4 regions of the Alteromonas sp. ABD4_190 genome follow, and region 2 is predicted to be linked to each of the others. Evidence: predicted binding sites of a transcription regulator. Region 2 holds the regulator's gene; each other region holds the start of a gene.
What was found. Region 2 encodes sigma-54, which starts transcription at its own class of promoters, with help from an activator protein. Its sites were predicted from a motif close to GTTGGCACGNNNNTNGNNT; they were not measured.
Positions count from the first base shown of each region.

Region 1: a site for sigma-54 is predicted at 3,053-3,071, ahead of ACXAFM_RS01440 (BON domain-containing protein). Genes of this name have one in related genera too.
Region 3: a site for sigma-54 is predicted at 943-961, ahead of ACXAFM_RS10620 (Tll0287-like domain-containing protein). Genes of this name have one in related genera too.
Region 4: a site for sigma-54 is predicted at 1,409-1,427, ahead of ACXAFM_RS14035 (flagellar basal body rod protein FlgF). Genes of this name have one in related genera too.

Region 1 is NZ_JBSWWN010000001.1:302,252-306,335, forward strand. It holds gene pyk (pyruvate kinase) at 1-813, shown strand, start outside; gene ACXAFM_RS01430 (hypothetical protein) at 944-1,321, opposite strand; gene ACXAFM_RS01435 (hypothetical protein) at 1,932-2,108, shown strand; gene ACXAFM_RS01440 (BON domain-containing protein) at 2,410-3,018, opposite strand; gene ACXAFM_RS01445 (endonuclease/exonuclease/phosphatase family protein) at 3,419-4,084, shown strand, end outside.
Region 2 is NZ_JBSWWN010000001.1:1,288,335-1,292,418, reverse strand. It holds gene ptsN (PTS IIA-like nitrogen regulatory protein PtsN) at 1-76, opposite strand, end outside; gene hpf (ribosome hibernation promoting factor) at 90-377, opposite strand; gene ACXAFM_RS05675 (RNA polymerase factor sigma-54) at 408-1,889, opposite strand; gene lptB (LPS export ABC transporter ATP-binding protein) at 1,963-2,688, opposite strand; gene lptA (lipopolysaccharide transport periplasmic protein LptA) at 2,691-3,236, opposite strand; gene lptC (LPS export ABC transporter periplasmic protein LptC) at 3,205-3,783, opposite strand; gene kdsC (3-deoxy-manno-octulosonate-8-phosphatase KdsC) at 3,780-4,084, opposite strand, start outside.
Region 3 is NZ_JBSWWN010000001.1:2,399,714-2,403,797, forward strand. It holds gene ACXAFM_RS10615 (sigma-54 interaction domain-containing protein) at 1-872, opposite strand, end outside; gene ACXAFM_RS10620 (Tll0287-like domain-containing protein) at 1,024-1,626, shown strand; gene ACXAFM_RS10625 (cytochrome ubiquinol oxidase subunit I) at 1,998-3,578, shown strand; gene cydB (cytochrome d ubiquinol oxidase subunit II) at 3,575-4,084, shown strand, end outside.
Region 4 is NZ_JBSWWN010000001.1:3,219,486-3,223,569, forward strand. It holds gene flgE (flagellar hook protein FlgE) at 1-1,240, shown strand, start outside; gene ACXAFM_RS14035 (flagellar basal body rod protein FlgF) at 1,466-2,209, shown strand; gene flgG (flagellar basal-body rod protein FlgG) at 2,256-3,044, shown strand; gene flgH (flagellar basal body L-ring protein FlgH) at 3,056-3,736, shown strand; gene ACXAFM_RS14050 (flagellar basal body P-ring protein FlgI) at 3,758-4,084, shown strand, end outside.

The DNA.
Region 1 (4,084 bases), 990 kb from region 2:
GAAGCAGCAGGCTGCTACGCGAAAATTTGTGCAAAGGTTGAACGTGCTGAAACCGTCGCTTCTGACGAAGCTATGGACGATATTATCGTAGCCTCTGATGCTGTAATGGTAGCTCGTGGTGATTTGGGTGTAGAAATTGGCGACGCAGAACTTGTTGGCGTTCAGAAGAAGTTAATTGCCCGCTCTCGTCAACTGAACAAAGTTGTTATCACAGCGACTCAAATGATGGAGTCGATGATTGATAGCCCAATGCCGACACGTGCAGAAGTAATGGACGTTGCAAACGCCGTATTAGATGGCACTGACGCGGTTATGCTTTCAGCTGAAACCGCTGCGGGTAACTTCCCTATCGAGACGGTTGCAGCAATGGCCCGTGTTTGTGAAGGCGCAGAAACTCATCCAAGCGTTAAAATTTCTAAGCACCGCATGGATCAGAAGTTTTCATCAACGAGCGAATCAATTGCACTTTCAGCTGTGTATGCAGCGAACCACCTGCCAAGCGTTAAAGCCATTGTAGGTTTAACTGAAAGTGGTACTACGCCAACATTGATGTCTCGTATTACTACGTCACTACCAATAATTGCCATGTCTCGTCACGAATCCACGCTTAACACTATGGCATTGTGTCGTGGTGTGAAGCCAGTTTACTTTGACTCATCTAACAGCGAACCAGGCAAATTAAAGTACGATGTTATTGCTTCGCTAAAAGACAAAGGCTTAGTGAAAAGCGGTGACAGCATCATCCTTACCTATGGCGATGAAATGGAAAAAGTAGGCGCAACTAACACTTTGAAAATTGTAGAAGTTGAATAGCCTGAAACGAATATTGAAAGCGAAGCTTGAGCTTCGCTTTTTTTTGCCTGAAATTTGAATAGATTTGGAAACTAAAAACGCCCCTTATACCTTTATGATGTAAGGGGCGTTTTTGTTAATACTGTTTAGGCTAGATTGCCTGTGCAGTGTAGGTCTCTGTCTCTTGAGCTATATCGTTCGTATATTGCTTAAGGTGGTGACTAAGGATGTTTTCAGCGCGTTCAACAAACTCGTCTCGTTTAAACTTCCATCCTCTTAAGTCAGCTTGTTTTGCCTGCTTTACATAAAAGTCTAAGCGTGTTTTTCTAAGCAAATGCGCCTTTTTGGATAAATCAAACTCAACAAGTGATAATGTCTTTTCAACTTTAACAATATCGGCGTGAACAGAGCGTTCAGCGTCATCGGCCGTTGCTTGGCTAATGGAAAGCTTACCCTGCCCAAACATGCCGATTAGTGCTATGACAACTGAAACAACAATAGCTGAATAAACCCACTTTAAAATGTTCATGCCTCACTCCTTGACCAACTGTGAACTGCTCATAATCTAATTAAAAAACTTAGCGCTAAAAAGTTAAGGTAAGCCAAACAATGCGCTAATTTTAATTACTGTGTAGTTTGTAATTGCAGCTTCTATACCACAACTTTTTTCTTTGTATTTCAGGAAGATATGAAACAAGACCACTACTGCAAAATGTATTGAAAGAATTTTCTACACACTTTAAGAGAAATTTTCCGTGTCTTTCCTTCGGGTTCAATCAAAGCAGCCTATCCAAAAAAAATTTGTAAAAACGACTTCAAAATCGCCAGTGGATGAAGAATAAAGTGTTCAGCGCATATTTGGTATTACCAAAAAGTTCATTTTTCGCGCTAAATATTGCCGTGGAAATAGACATAAGTATTAGAAGACAATGAAATCAGTAATAAAAACAGCAATAATACAAATCCTCCTCCCTCTCGAAGGCAATCTACTCAGAGACTTCATTACTTTTGTCAATTGGTTTGTAAGATAGTTAAATTGGCATTACAAAATGCAATATTTCCCCCTTAACAGGACTTACCAGTAATATTGACTTAAGTATGAGGTGTATCGGTAAGCGTTTGTCTGCCAAAAGGTTTAAATGTCTAAAACAAAGACAATGCCTACTGCCTTGTGGTTATTTGACGTTTCAATTATCCCATGGATGAAGCCCGTTTTAATGTCTCTTACATTAATTCTCGCTTCGGGTCTTGCTAATATTGGAGTAATTTCAGATGAAATTTTTGATTTAAACGAATGGAAAATTGTTGAAATTTAACGTGATTTGAACATTGTAGTTTTGACGTCTGCGGTGCATATGCTTATTTGGGATCAGAACAAGTACGTGAACATAAAGCGCATTGTAGTAAGCAAAATGGAACTGATATTACTATCTATGAATTCTAATTTGTTTTTGATTGTTGCACTGAATGTCGCAAAGAGCTCCAATCTGAAATTGGCCAAGTAGTACTCTTAACGAAGAATAGAAGCATTGACTTCGACTATTATATGCTTGGTTAATATTTGATAAGAAAAAGGGGCGAGCGCCCCTTTTTTTATGAAAATGATGAAAAGAACCTTTAGTTCATTGCGGTTTCAGTTACTACACGCAAGTTGCTCTCTACATCTTTGACATCAGAAGCATTTTTAGCAATTTCTACTGCCAAGTCACGCTCTGCATCAGAATCAACTTCACCAGTCAGCATTACTACACCGTTTTCTACGTCAACATCAATGTCAAAACCTGAAATGTCAGTATCCATAAGAAGACGTGTTTTGATTACTGTGGCGATTTTAGCGTCAGTCAACTCGCTTGTACCTTCGTCAACCGTGTCTTCCATGTCATCTGACATATCGCCATCCATATCTTCGTCAGAGACAACAGTTAGCTTGTTATCTACAGACGTTACACCGTCAATATTCGCCACTAGCTCTTCCGCTAGCTTTTTATCAACAGAGTTCTCAACTTTACCAGTAAGAACAACATTTCCGTTTTTAACGTCAGTGTTAATGTCGAATGAATCAAGGTTACCATTGAACAACAGCGTTGCTTCTGCTTTGCCATCAATCCATGCATCTTTGGCGCCTTTTTCCCATTTATTTTCTGTGCTGTCAGTGCCCATGTCACCTGCATATGCAGCTGTGGTCAAAGTTGTAGCAACAATAATAGAAATAAGTGAACGTTTCATAACATTTCTCCTTTGTCGAAACTCGAAGATAGTCATGCCAATTCCTTGCCAACAAAATAAAACACTGTTTTTAATGATAAATATTAAAATTTAGGACTAATAAAGTAAGTTTTGTTTTGCAAACTTTGCCTTTGTTTGAGAACTTTTTACTTAATTTTGTTCATGCCCAAAACTCGTCAACTTCACGTCAGAAAAGCTCCTATCGATTGTACTAGGAGATAACTTTTCGCCGTAGGCCGCTGCCTAGTTGCAGTGATGCCTAGGTTAAACTATTTTCACAAAGCAGCCGTAGCTATAACGATTCGTATCGCTTCACTGGCTATAATCATCAATTTAATTTTGCAGGCCGAGTTAGTAGGTGAAGCGTTCTTCGTTTATTAAACTAAAGGACCAACCAGACATGGATACTGCACTTACTGCTGTTTCAGTCTTATTTATAGCCGTAAGCTGGGCCCCTTTGCTTCCTTCTTCTCATTGGTTAATAAGAGTGTGGGAATTTCCGCGACTACAAATAGCAGCGATAATTGCTCTGTTAATTGCCGGGCATATTTTTGAGTTAGGCTATTACGCAAAGATTGATAGCCTAGCAATAATTATTGTAGCTGGATTAACAGTAAGCCTTATTTATCAGATTATCTGGATCATTCCTTATACCCCTCTGTATAAAAGAGAAGTTAGGCACGTCGAGGTTGAGAACGCGAGCCAAAAGCTAAGTGTTTTATCAAGCAATGTGTATATGCCCAATGACGATTTTCGCAAGCTCATTGAACATGTACGTAATAAGCAACCTGATTTTCTCGTAACGTTGGAATCTAATGAGAAGTGGCAGAAAGGCATCAGTGAAATTGAGTCTGAATACCCATATCGTAAATTTTGCCCACTCGAAAACCTCTACGGTATGCATCTTTATAGTAAGCTTCCCTTTGAAGAGGTCTCATTGCGATTTCTAATAGAAGAAGATGTGCCGTCTATGAAAGTGAAAATCAATCACCACGGACAAGATGTCACGCTATATTTTCTTCATCCAAAACCACCAAGCCCAACAGAAAACACGTATGCGAAGCCC
Region 2 (4,084 bases):
CAAGAATTCGCTTTTTACTATTACACTGAACCGCACACTCGGTGCGGTCCAGACTTACGATGGCTTGTATATCCATGCTCAATTAACTACTAATGTTTTTTCAGTTTTTCCTTATGCTTGATTACCTGCCGGTCGAGTTTATCAACCATGCTGTCAATCGCCGCATACATGTCGGTATTTTCTGAGGATGCGAATACTTCAGCGCCACTTAAATGAACAGTCGCTTCAGCTTTTTGATTTAATTTTTCAACGTTCAGGATGACATGCACATTAGAAATGTGATCAAAGTGACGTTCAAGTTTGCTGAACTTCGTATCGACATAATTACGCAAAGAGTCGGTGATTTCGACATGATGACCAGTAAGGTTGATTTGCATATTTCGTCTTCCTTATATTATTAAGCCCGTTTAGATAAGGCTTTTGCGTTGGTTCGACGGCGGGATCGATAACGATTCCCGGTATTTTGCTATTGTTCGCCGAGCGACTTTTATGCCTTGCTCGGCCAACAATGAAGCAATCTTGCTATCACTTAGCGGCTTGCTAGGATTTTCCGCAGCCACTAACTTCTTGATCAATGCACGAATCGCTGTAGATGAACACTCACCACCTGACTCGGTTGCTACGTGGCTTGAGAAGAAATACTTCAATTCAAAGATGCCACGGGGCGTATGCATATACTTCTGTGTTGTCACACGCGAAATAGTCGATTCGTGCATATCTACCATTTCTGCGACATCATTTAGCACCATTGGTTTCATCATTTCCGGGCCGTGCTCAAAAAAGCCCATTTGCTGCTGCACAATGCAATTTGCAACCTTCATCAAGGTATCGTTGCGAGATTCAAGGCTCTTTATGAACCACTTAGCCTCTTGCATGTGTGAGCGGATGAATTGTGAATCGCTACTATTCTTGGCACGGCGACTCATTGCTGCGTACGTTTGATTTACGCTTAATTTAGGCAGACTGTCGGGGTTCAGCTCAACCACCCAACGGCCATTTTTCTTGGTTACTGAGACATCAGGAATAACGTACTCAGGCTCTTTAGTAACTAAAGCACTACCTGGGCGAGGATTCAAGGTTTGGAGTAAACGCATTGCTTCGCGCAGCTGATCTTCTTTCAATCGGCTCTTACGCATTAGCGTGCGGTAGTCTTTACTGCTCAGTAAGTCTGAATATTCCTCAATAAGCTGCTTCGCTTCAGCAAGCCACGGTGTGTCTTCTGAAAACTGGCGCAATTGCACCATAAGACACTCTTGAGGTGTACGAGACCCTGAACCAATGGGGTCGAACATTTGAATGCGCTTAAGCACACATTCTATTTCGTCCATTTCGATAGGCTCTTCTAAGTCATCGTCATTAACAGCATCTAAGATATCGTCAAGGGTAACGGTTAAATAACCTGATTCGTCAATCGAATCGATGATGGCTGTAGCGATAGCGCGGTCAGTATCTGAAAAATGAGTGAGGCGCATTTGCCAAAGAAGATGTTCTTGGATGTCTTCAGTGGTTTCGCCTTGGAAGATTTGTTCATCATCGTTAGATGGGCCAGGTGCAGGCGCGGAAGAAGCCGAATAATACTCATCCCAGGTACTGTCGATAGGTAGCTCATCGGGAAGATCATTCTTCTCCAGTGCATCTCCCGCTTCTAGCGTATCGCTCGATGCAGAAGCTGTCGCTTCAGCAGCACTATCGTCACTATCGACATTGTTCTTTTCTACTTGTGGCTCGTCGTTACCTTCCTCCACTTCTAAAAGCGGGTTAGAGTCGAGCGCTTCTTGAATCTCTTGCTGAAGATCAAGCGTAGAAAGCTGCAGCAGCTTAATGGCCTGCTGTAGCTGAGGTGTCATGGTAAGTTGTTGGCTAAATTTTAGCTGTAAAGATGGTTTCATCTACGTCTTATTTAAATGCTCTAAATTAAATATACCAGAGCGAAACTGAAAAATGACAATTCGGTTACACTAACTATAGCCTGAATTGTTCGCCTAGGTATACGTCCCTTACTTTTTGATTACTTAAAACCTGTTCCGCAGTTCCTTGCGCAATAAGCTCGCCATGACTCACAATGTACGCTTTTTCGCAAACGTCCAATGTTTCGCGTACGTTATGGTCCGTGATAAGGATACCAATACCCCTATCTCGCAGATGCTGTATTATCTTCTTTATATCATTAACTGATATTGGATCAACACCGGCAAATGGTTCGTCTAACAAAATAAATTGTGGTTTTGCTGCCAGAGCTCGGGCAATCTCTACGCGACGCCGCTCTCCCCCGGACAAACTCATCCCCGTACTATTACGTATATGGTTGATATTAAATTCATCAAGTAGGGCGTCTGCTTCTTCTTCTTGCTGTTGTGAATTTAAATCTTTACGGGTTTGCAAAATGGCCATGATATTTTCATGTACCGTAAGCTTCCTAAATATTGATGCCTCTTGCGGGAGGTAGCCTATACCGCGGCGTGCGCGCTCATGCATTGGCTGGTGAGTAAGCTCATTATCATCAATTTCGATCTTGCCTTTGTCTAAGTTGACTAAGCCTACAATCATGTAAAAAGTGGTGGTCTTACCAGCGCCGTTAGGGCCGAGAAGACCAACAATTTGACCGGTAGACACTGAAAGGCTTACATCGCGAACAACCTGTCGCGATTTATACGATTTAGCAAGGTTTTTAGCGCTCAAAGTTGCCATTGCTATTCATTGTCCTCGTTGTCTTTCTTAGACGATGTTTTACGAATGGTGTCAGGAGTAAACACTGTGGTTACACGACCTTCACCATCTTCACCGGCACCACCCGTTGCAAGCAATTGTTCAGTAATCATATCGAACGTAATCTTATCACCTTGTACTTTACTGGTATCTTGCTGTAGCTCAGCATTACCCGCCAGAGAAATAGTGCGATTAATTACTTCATAGCGAATTTCATTGGCTTTCGCTGATACCGGTGTACCGTCTTCTAGTGATTGAGAATAGCTTGCAGGGTTGCCACGGGCGATAAATATTTCACGGCCGCTGCCATCTGTAGCTATTACTTCTACTTCATCAGCTTCGATTAGGAGTGAACCTTGGGTAATAAGTACATCTTCCTTGTACAGCGCGGTTTTGTTTTTACCATCAATAAACTGGGTGTTTGACCCTATCTTAATGGGTTGTGAAAAATCTTCTTCACTGGCTATTACCGCACCGCTAGCGATGGCAAGTAGAAGGCTAGTTGCTAGGGGAATAAGTCGTTTGTACATGATCTAAAAGCTCGTATTCTTGTGTGCGTAAATTCGCGTTAAACCCATTGCTTAAAATAAGATATTGCGTACCCAGTATCTCAACGGGTTGATCAGATGTCATTTGTTTCGTGTCTAAATTTATCTGGATGTATTCCGTGGATAAACTTTTGACAAAATCATCGCTGGTTTGATTTTCAATAACAACGCTATCTTCAAGCTGAATTAATTCATTGTTATATAGCGTTCCTTCCTGCGCCGTTACAACCCAAGGTGATGAAGCGCTTTCTGTATAAAGGGTATATTTAGGTTGCTGGAATAAAACAAAGCCTAATTGGTCGTAATGCTCCATCGACTCTGCAAAGACTTTGTGATTTAACTCACCGTCTTGATTGTACAAGGTTGTAGTTAAGTTTTTTGCCTTGTAGGCAGGCTTGAGCGCATCATTTTCGCTACTACCTTGAGTTTCAGGCTGCTCTTCCATCCACGTTGGGATGTACATCAGCATCGCTAAGATAAATAGTGCCGATATACTTAAACCTAAGCGATTGAAGCCAAACTGGCTCATACACTAGCTCCGAAAATGTCATTTGCAACGCCTTTAGCCTGCAAAATGGTATCCGATATTTCTCGAACTGCGCCAAATCCACCTGGAAGTGTGGTGATCCAGTTCGCTTGTTTTGCAACAAAAGGGTGAGCATCGGCAACCGCTATTTTTACCGCTACGTGCTGATACATACCTGTATCGGGCATATCGTCTCCTACGGCGGCAACTTCGCTTGAGTTCAACCCTAGGCTTTTCATTAATTCGCCGAGGGCGTCAGCTTTGTTTTCTTCACCCTGAATAATGTGTGCTACGTTTAGCGCCT
Region 3 (4,084 bases), 1.1 Mb from region 2:
GACGGAAGATTGATAGGAAAGCCAGCAATTCGATAGTAAAGGTCACGCCTGAATTCCCCCTTTTCTACCATTTGCTTTAAATTTTTATGTGATGCACACACCAAACGGAAGTTGGCCTTCTTTGAAACTACGCTTCCCACAGGGCGGTAGGTCTGGGTTTCAAAAAGCCGGAGTAGTTTAACCTGCATGGCGAGGGGAATATCGCCTACTTCGTCGAAAAATAGAGTGCCACCCTCTGCCGCCTCTACCAGTCCTTTTTTATTAGTGGTCGCGCCGGTGAACGCACCTTTTTCATAGCCGAATAACTCGCTTTCAAGCAACGCATCAGACAACCCAGTGCATTCAATTACAACAAAAGGTTTTTCAGCCCGATGGCTACTTGAGTGTAGAGCCTGAGACACCAGTTCTTTCCCGGTTCCGGTTTCACCAAACAGTAAAACAGATATATCTGAGTTTGCAGCGCGGTTAATTTTATTCAGCATCGTTTTGAATGCTTCAGACTCGCCAATCATTTTTCCAGCAGAGGGGCGGTTAGACGCAAAGGCAAGCTTATCTAGAATTTCCAGATAACCTATTAAATCCCCGTGACCGTCGAAGATAGGTCGCATCAGAATGTCACAGTAGCTTTGGCCCTCGCTGGTGGTATGGATATGCACCACACTAGCTGCTCGGCCCGACTTTTTACTTTCCTGCATAGGGCACTGCTCGCCGCATTGGTCACAGGGCTTATTGTTTCGATGAGATACCTGATAACAGGTGCTATAACCGAGCTTGATATCGACAGGGTAAGTATCTCTGTAAGGCGCATTGACCGCCTCAATAATGTAGTTTTGATTGATGAAAATAGCGGGTTTGTCTATTGCATCTATCATTGCTTGTACAATTGATATGTTCATTGTCAGCGTATTAGTTAATGCTACTTTTATTTTGCCAACTTAACATATTGGCATAGAGCTTGTTGATTGTTTTAGTTGAATCACAATGCCTGAGTGCAAATACGTCCGTCAATAGGAGAGTTACACAATGAAAAAACGCATCTTTTTAATTGCGTTGGGGGTAGCCGTAAGCGCTGGGTGCTCTTTCGCTAATGCACAAACCAGCGAGCTAGCTGAAAGCGAAGTACAAACAAAAGTAAAGCAGGCAAGAGTTCACGCTAAAGCCCTTGGTGGAGCGCTTAAATCGAGGCTAAAACAGGCAATTCAGTCTGGCGGTTTGGAAGCGGGTGTAGAAGAGTGTCAGTTGGCCGCTGAGCCTATCGCCGAGGGGCTTAGCCAAAATGGGTGGGAAGTAGGGCGTACTGCGCTAAAAGTAAGAAACCCGAATAACGCGCCAGACGAATGGGAGCGCGAGCAGCTAGCCCTTTTCGCTTCTCTATTGGAAAAGACTAAGCTAGAGGGTAAGCCGCCGTCTACGCCTATAGACACCTATAAATATGACAGCGACAGTGGCGAATTCCGGTACATGATGGCTATTCAACAAGGTCAAGTTTGCATGGCGTGCCACGGCGGCCAAGTTGCACCTTCAGTAAAGGAAACCATTATAAAACATTACCCTAAGGATGAGGCCACTGGGTTTGAACTTGGTGAATTGCGCGGCGCGTTCACGCTGACCTATTCGCCGCAGTAATTTAAGTTAATTTTTTTATTAGCTGAAGCAAAAAAGCTCTCTTCTCAACCTATTAAACAAGGCTACGACGCCCCCCCTCTTCTTTTTATCTGCGTCAATATTGTCATTGAAAGTGACAAAATTGGCGCGGTAATCGTATTGAATCCTTGCGATGGATCAAAGTGCGCAACTTTTCGCCATGGAATAATTGTCCTGCACAGTACGAATAGACTGTCATTCATCAGTTGTTAGTTCAGATTAACGAGAAAAGTGATGAATGGCACAAACCATGCTCTAGCTGTGATGAATGTTCATGTGACAACCACTGAATAACCAATAAATTTATTTAAGGTCAAGCGCTTATCGCGCAAGAGAGACGAGGGAGATAACCCATGAGCGATACGTTAATAGAACTATCGCGGTGGCAATTTGCATTAACTGCGATGTTCCACTTTATTTTTGTACCCTTAACATTAGGGCTAAGCTTTCTACTTGCCATCATGGAGTCGGTCTATGTGATGACAGGTAAAGAGATATACAAGCAAATGACCCAGTTTTGGGGAAAGCTGTTTGGTATTAACTTTGCCATTGGTGTAGCCACAGGCTTAACCATGGAATTCCAGTTTGGCATGAACTGGTCATACTATTCCCACTATGTCGGCGATATCTTTGGCGCGCCTTTGGCTATTGAAGGGCTTATGGCTTTCTTCTTGGAGTCTACCTTCGTGGGCCTGTTCTTTTTTGGCTGGGACAAAATGTCTAAGGTGAAGCACCTTATGGCTACTTGGTTAGTTGCTATTGGTTCTAACTTCTCAGCGCTTTGGATCCTAATCGCTAATGGCTGGATGCAGTATCCAGTAGGTGCTGAATTTAACTTTGAAGCCATGCGTATGGAAATGACCAGCTTCGCTGACGTTATTTTTAACCCTGTAGCTCAGGTTAAGTTCGTTCATACAGTTTCAGCAGGCTACGTGACCGGCGCAATGTTTGTGTTGGCAATCTCTAGCTACTATCTACTAAACCACAAGCATATTGCGTTTGCCCGTCGCTCGTTTGCGATTGCAGCCAGCTTTGGCTTAGCTTCAACTTTGTCAGTTATTGTTTTAGGTGACGAAAGTGGCTATGAACTGGGTGACGTGCAAAAAGTGAAATTAGCTGCAGTTGAAGCTGAATACGAGACCCACCCTGCGCCAGCACCCTTCACTGTTTTTGGTATACCTAACGATGAAAAAGAAGAAACTGAATACGCTCTTCAGATTCCGTGGGCAATGGGCATCATTGCTACTCGCTCGTTAACTGAAGAAGTGAAAGGTATTAAGGATCTTAAAGAAGAGAATCGCGAGCGTATTTTAAGCGGCATCAAAGCTTATGAAGTGCTTGATAATGTAAGAAATGGTACTGCAACAGCTGAGCAGCGCGCAGCCTTTGAAGCCAACAAAGACAGTCTTGGCTACGCCATGCTGCTTGAGCCCTACACAGACGATGTGTCAAACCCATCAGACACAGCCATTCAACAAGCCGTTGACTACAGCATTCCACCGGTGGCCCCGCTATTTTGGAGTTTCCGAATCATGGTTGCCGCAGGCTTTATTATGCTTGCTCTGTTCTTGTGTGCATTTTATTACAGCACAAAGCATAAAATCACCAAGCCTCGCTGGCTACTAAGAGGCGCTCTCTATGGTTTACCACTTCCTTGGGTGGCCTGTGAAGCTGGCTGGTTCGTTGCTGAATATGGTCGTCAGCCATGGTCTATTGCAGAAGTATTGCCGGTGCATACCTCAGTGTCTAACCTGGCGATTAGCGATGTGGTAACCACTATTGTTGCCTATACCGTCTTCTACACAGCAATGTTCATCATTGGTTTTTACCTAATGAAAAAATTCGCGAAGAAAGGTCCTGTGCCTCCGGAAGATACAAAGACTGAAACTGAGCTTGATCTTATTGACCTTGATGAGCAAGGAGCAAAAGCATGATTGATTATGAACTGTTACGCGTCATTTGGTGGTGCTTAGTTGGCGTGCTGCTAATTGGGTTCGCCGTAACTGACGGCTTCGATTTAGGAGTGGGCGCTTTGCTTACCCTTATCGGGAAAAATGACAAAGAACGTCGTGTGATGATTAACACTGTTGGACCTCACTGGGACGGAAATCAGGTGTGGTTTATTACCGCTGGTGGCGCTATCTTTGCGGCGTGGCCAATGATTTATGCTACGGCGTTTTCGGGCTTTTACCTCGCGTTAGCATTAACCTTAATTGCCCTATGGATGCGTCCTATTGGTTTTGATTACCGCAGTAAACTACCAAACCCTCAGTGGCGCAAAGCCTGGGACTGGGCGCTTTTTGCTGGTGGCATTATTCCGTCGCTCATTTTTGGCGTGGCGTTTGGTAACCTGCTATTAGGTGTGCCTTTCGAGCTAGATAGTACCCTTAAATCAACCTATACAGGTTCGTTCTTTGGTTTGCTGACGCCTTTTGCCTTA
Region 4 (4,084 bases), 1.9 Mb from region 2:
AGGTGGCAAAACAAAAGTGGGTGATGGTGTACTTACCCAAGAGGTTGCGCAGCAATTTTCTCAAGGTAGCCTGCAGTTTACTAACACGTCGCTTGATCTCGCGATTACAGGTAATGGTTTCTTTGCAACGGTACCTGAAATTACGTCTCGTGACTTTTCGTTTACTCGTGCTGGTCAATTCAAGCTCGATAGTGACAATTTCGTGGTGAATAGTAATGGCGATAATCTTCTGGGTTTCCCAGTAAACGCTGATGGAACCAGTGCATCAGTTGCGCTGAGTACTACAGAACCTGTTCGTATTCCGGATTCTTCAGGCTCACCGCAGCAAACCTCTGAAGTTGATATTCGTATGAATCTTCCTGCCGGTGATCTTGGACTAGACCCTCAAGACTTCAACCCTGAAGATCCGTTGACGTATAACGCAGCAACATCGGTTACCGTTTATGATTCTTTGGGTGATAGTCATGTTATGACCTATTATTTTATCAAAGACGGTTCACCTGGCGTTGATAATGAATGGTATGTGGCCACAGCAGTCGACGATACCCTCGTTGATATGACAGACTCTACGGGTGCCGATACTGACCCAGCCACAGCAGTTAACTCGGTTGGCGGTAATACAGGTAATGCAGTAACTGCATCTAAACTTATCTTCTCTCAAGGCGGTGATTTTTCTGGTATGGAAACGCCAGATGGCTTACCAACGTTAGATTTCAAGATGCAAACTGAAGCATTGGGCGCTGGTATTCTTGCAAATGGCTCAGACCCTACGCAGCAGATTAGCATTGACTTCAACCTCGATGTAAATAACGCCACGCCTAATGAGCCAACGCAGTTTGCATCTGCTTTTGAAGTAACGTCATTAGAACAAGATGGTCTGCCAGTAGGACGACTCACGGGTATTGATATTGGCCCAGACGGCTTGGTACGTGCCACTTTCTCTAACGGAACCTCTGAGCCGATTGTTCGTGTGGCGCTTGTTCGCTTCTCTAACGAGCAAGGCCTAACGCAAGAAAGCAGTACTCAGTGGAAAGAGAGTATTCTTTCAGGTGAGGCACTCGCGGGTGAAGCAACAACCGGTACCTTCGGTGAGATTAATTCATCAGCCCTTGAACAAGCTAACGTTAACCTGACAACCGAGCTTATCGATATGATTATCGCTCAGCGTAACTTCCAGGCTAACTCACGAGCGCTTGAGGTAAATAATTCACTGAACCAGACTATCCTGAACATCCGATAGTTAAGGTAAAGCGCCGTTTATTTGAATATAAAAGCGGCAATACATTGGCGTATAAGCCCTCCATTATTGCCGATATTTACAAGAGCCGCACAACCGCGGCTCTTTTATTTTCCTTTAAATATCAATTTAATACCTTTCATATTTTCTATCTGAGTTAAAAACCCACAGATTGGCATCGCCTTTGCAAAATCTTGTTTAAGGTTTAATCAGAGTCAAAAGTCAGTCATGGACAAACTTCTCTATATTTCAGCGAGTGGCGCATCTCAAGACCTATTAGGTACGGGGATTAGAGCCAATAACTTAGCCAACGCGCAGACAACCGGGTTTAGAGCTCAATTAGAGCAAGCGAGATCGATGCCGGCTTACGGTGAAGGTTTGCCAACCCGCGTATTTTCTATGACTGAAAGCCCGTCTAACAATTATGAGTCGGGCCCTATGATTAAAACGGACCGAGATTTAGATGTGGCCATTCAAGGGGATGGTTGGTTTGCGGTACAAGATCAAAATGGTCAAGAAGCTTATTCCCGTGATGGCAACTTCAAACTAGGCGATGACGGAATTTTGACAGACATTCACGACCGTGTGGTGCTAGGTGACAACGGGCCGATTTTTTTACCTGTGCCTCTTGATAACCTAAACATTGCTGCTGACGGCACCTTGTCAATGAGACAGTTAGGCGCCCCGGCAAATGTTATCGAAGAAGTGGGTCGCCTTAAGTTAGTCTCGCCTAATTACGCGGATATGGAGCGCGGCACCGACGGCTTATTTAGAATGGAAGATGGCTCCATTGCGCCGGCCAATGCCAACGTCAAAGTAATGTCTGGCATGCTTGAAGGCTCAAACGTTAATGCTGTTGAAGAGATGGTAGACATGATAAGTCTTCAACGTCACTACGAGTTACAAGTCAAAATGATGAAGCAGGCAGAAGAGCTTGATACTCGCGGTAACCAGTTGCTGCGCATACTGTAAATGAATTTTAAACACCGTTGCCCTTTGAGCAACGTCGGAGGTTAACATGCATCCAGCACTATGGATTAGTAAAACCGGACTAGACGCCGCACAAACCGATGTGGCAGTGGTGTCTAACAACTTAGCAAACGCATCAACTGTAGGCTTTAAAAAAGACCGCGCAGTATTTGAAGATTTGCTTTATCAGAATATCAATCAGCCAGGCGGTCGTTCTTCTGCTGACACCGAACTACCATCTGGACTAATGCTTGGTTCAGGTTCAAAAGTGGTCGCTACGCAAAAAGCACATACGCAGGGCAACTTGCTCACCACTGAAAATGCGTTGGATATGTCAATTCAAGGTCGTGGTTATTTTGAAATTTTGCAGCCCGACGGCACGATTGCTTACTCAAGAAATGGTCAATTTTCCTTAAACGACCAAGGGCAAATTGTTACCTCTGGCGCTGGTTTCTTACTTCAGCCTGAAGTAGCTATTCCTGAAGATGCGCAGCAAATCACTATCTCGCAAGATGGTGAAATCAGCGTGAGCATCCGCGGTCAAGCTGAACCTCAGGTATTGGGGCAGTTAAATATTTCTGATTTTGTGAATCCGACGGGGCTTCAGCCTACCGGACAAAACCTTTATGTAGAGACGGCATCGAGCGGTGCACCTATTCAAGGTATCCCTGGGCTTCAAGGTTTAGGTTATATCTCTCAAGGAACCCTTGAAACGTCAAATGTAAACGTGACCGAAGAGTTGGTAAACCTGATCGAAAGCCAGCGTTTGTATGAGATGAACTCAAAAGTTATCTCGTCAGTTGACCAAATGCTTGGTCAGGTTATTCAGCAACTTTAGTAGGTAGCGTCATGCGTATTTTAGGTTTATCTGTTGCACTATTTTTACTTGGCGGTTGCGCCAGTACAAACGAACCTCCTGTTCAGGCAAATGATCCCTCGTTTGCGCCAGTAGTGCCAGATTACCCGCGTGAAACGGTGGTTGAAGACGGTTCGCTATTTCGTTCGTACATGGCAAACAGTTTGTACTCTGATGTTACCGCCAGACGAGTGGGCGACATTATTACGGTTACTTTGAACGAAAGTACGTCAGCCAGTAAGTCTGCTGACACCACTACAGCTAAAGATACTAATGTAAACCTAGATACGATAACCGGCCTAGGTGGTCAGGCGGTAAATATTGGTGGCCAATCTATTCAATTAGGGATCGGATCTTCTCGCGACTTTAGCGGTGATGCTGCAGCTAACCAAAGCAACAGTTTAGATGGTGCCATTTCTGTAACGGTTGTAGATGTATTGCCAAACAATAATTTGGTTATTCGCGGCGAGAAGTGGTTAACGCTGAACCATGGTGATGAGTACATCCGTTTAACAGGCATTATTCGCCCTGCAGATATTAGCCCTGAGAATGAGATAGTGTCCACGAAGGTAGCCAATGCTCGCATTCAATATTCGGGTACGGGTACATTTGCGAGAGCGCAAGAAAAGGGTTGGTTAACTAAGTTTTTCGATTCAACTTGGTGGCCTCTTTAGGTTTTTGGTAGGAGAGTGGACATGCGTTTATTTTCAGTCGTATTAGCCGTATTAACACTGCTTTTATCTTCACAAGCAGCGGCGCAGCGTATTAAAGATTTAGCAAGCATACAGGGCGTGCGTAGCAACCAATTAGTAGGGTATGGTCTTGTCGTTGGTTTACCTGGTACCGGCGAGCAAAGCCCATTCACCGAGCAAAGTTTTAGAACCATGCTAAGCAATTTTGGTATCAGCCTTGATGCTAATACCAAACCAAAAATTAAAAATGTGGCGGCGGTTGCTGTTCATGCCGAATTGCCTGCTTTCGCAAAACCGGGTCAAACCATTGATATCACGGTTTCTTCCGTT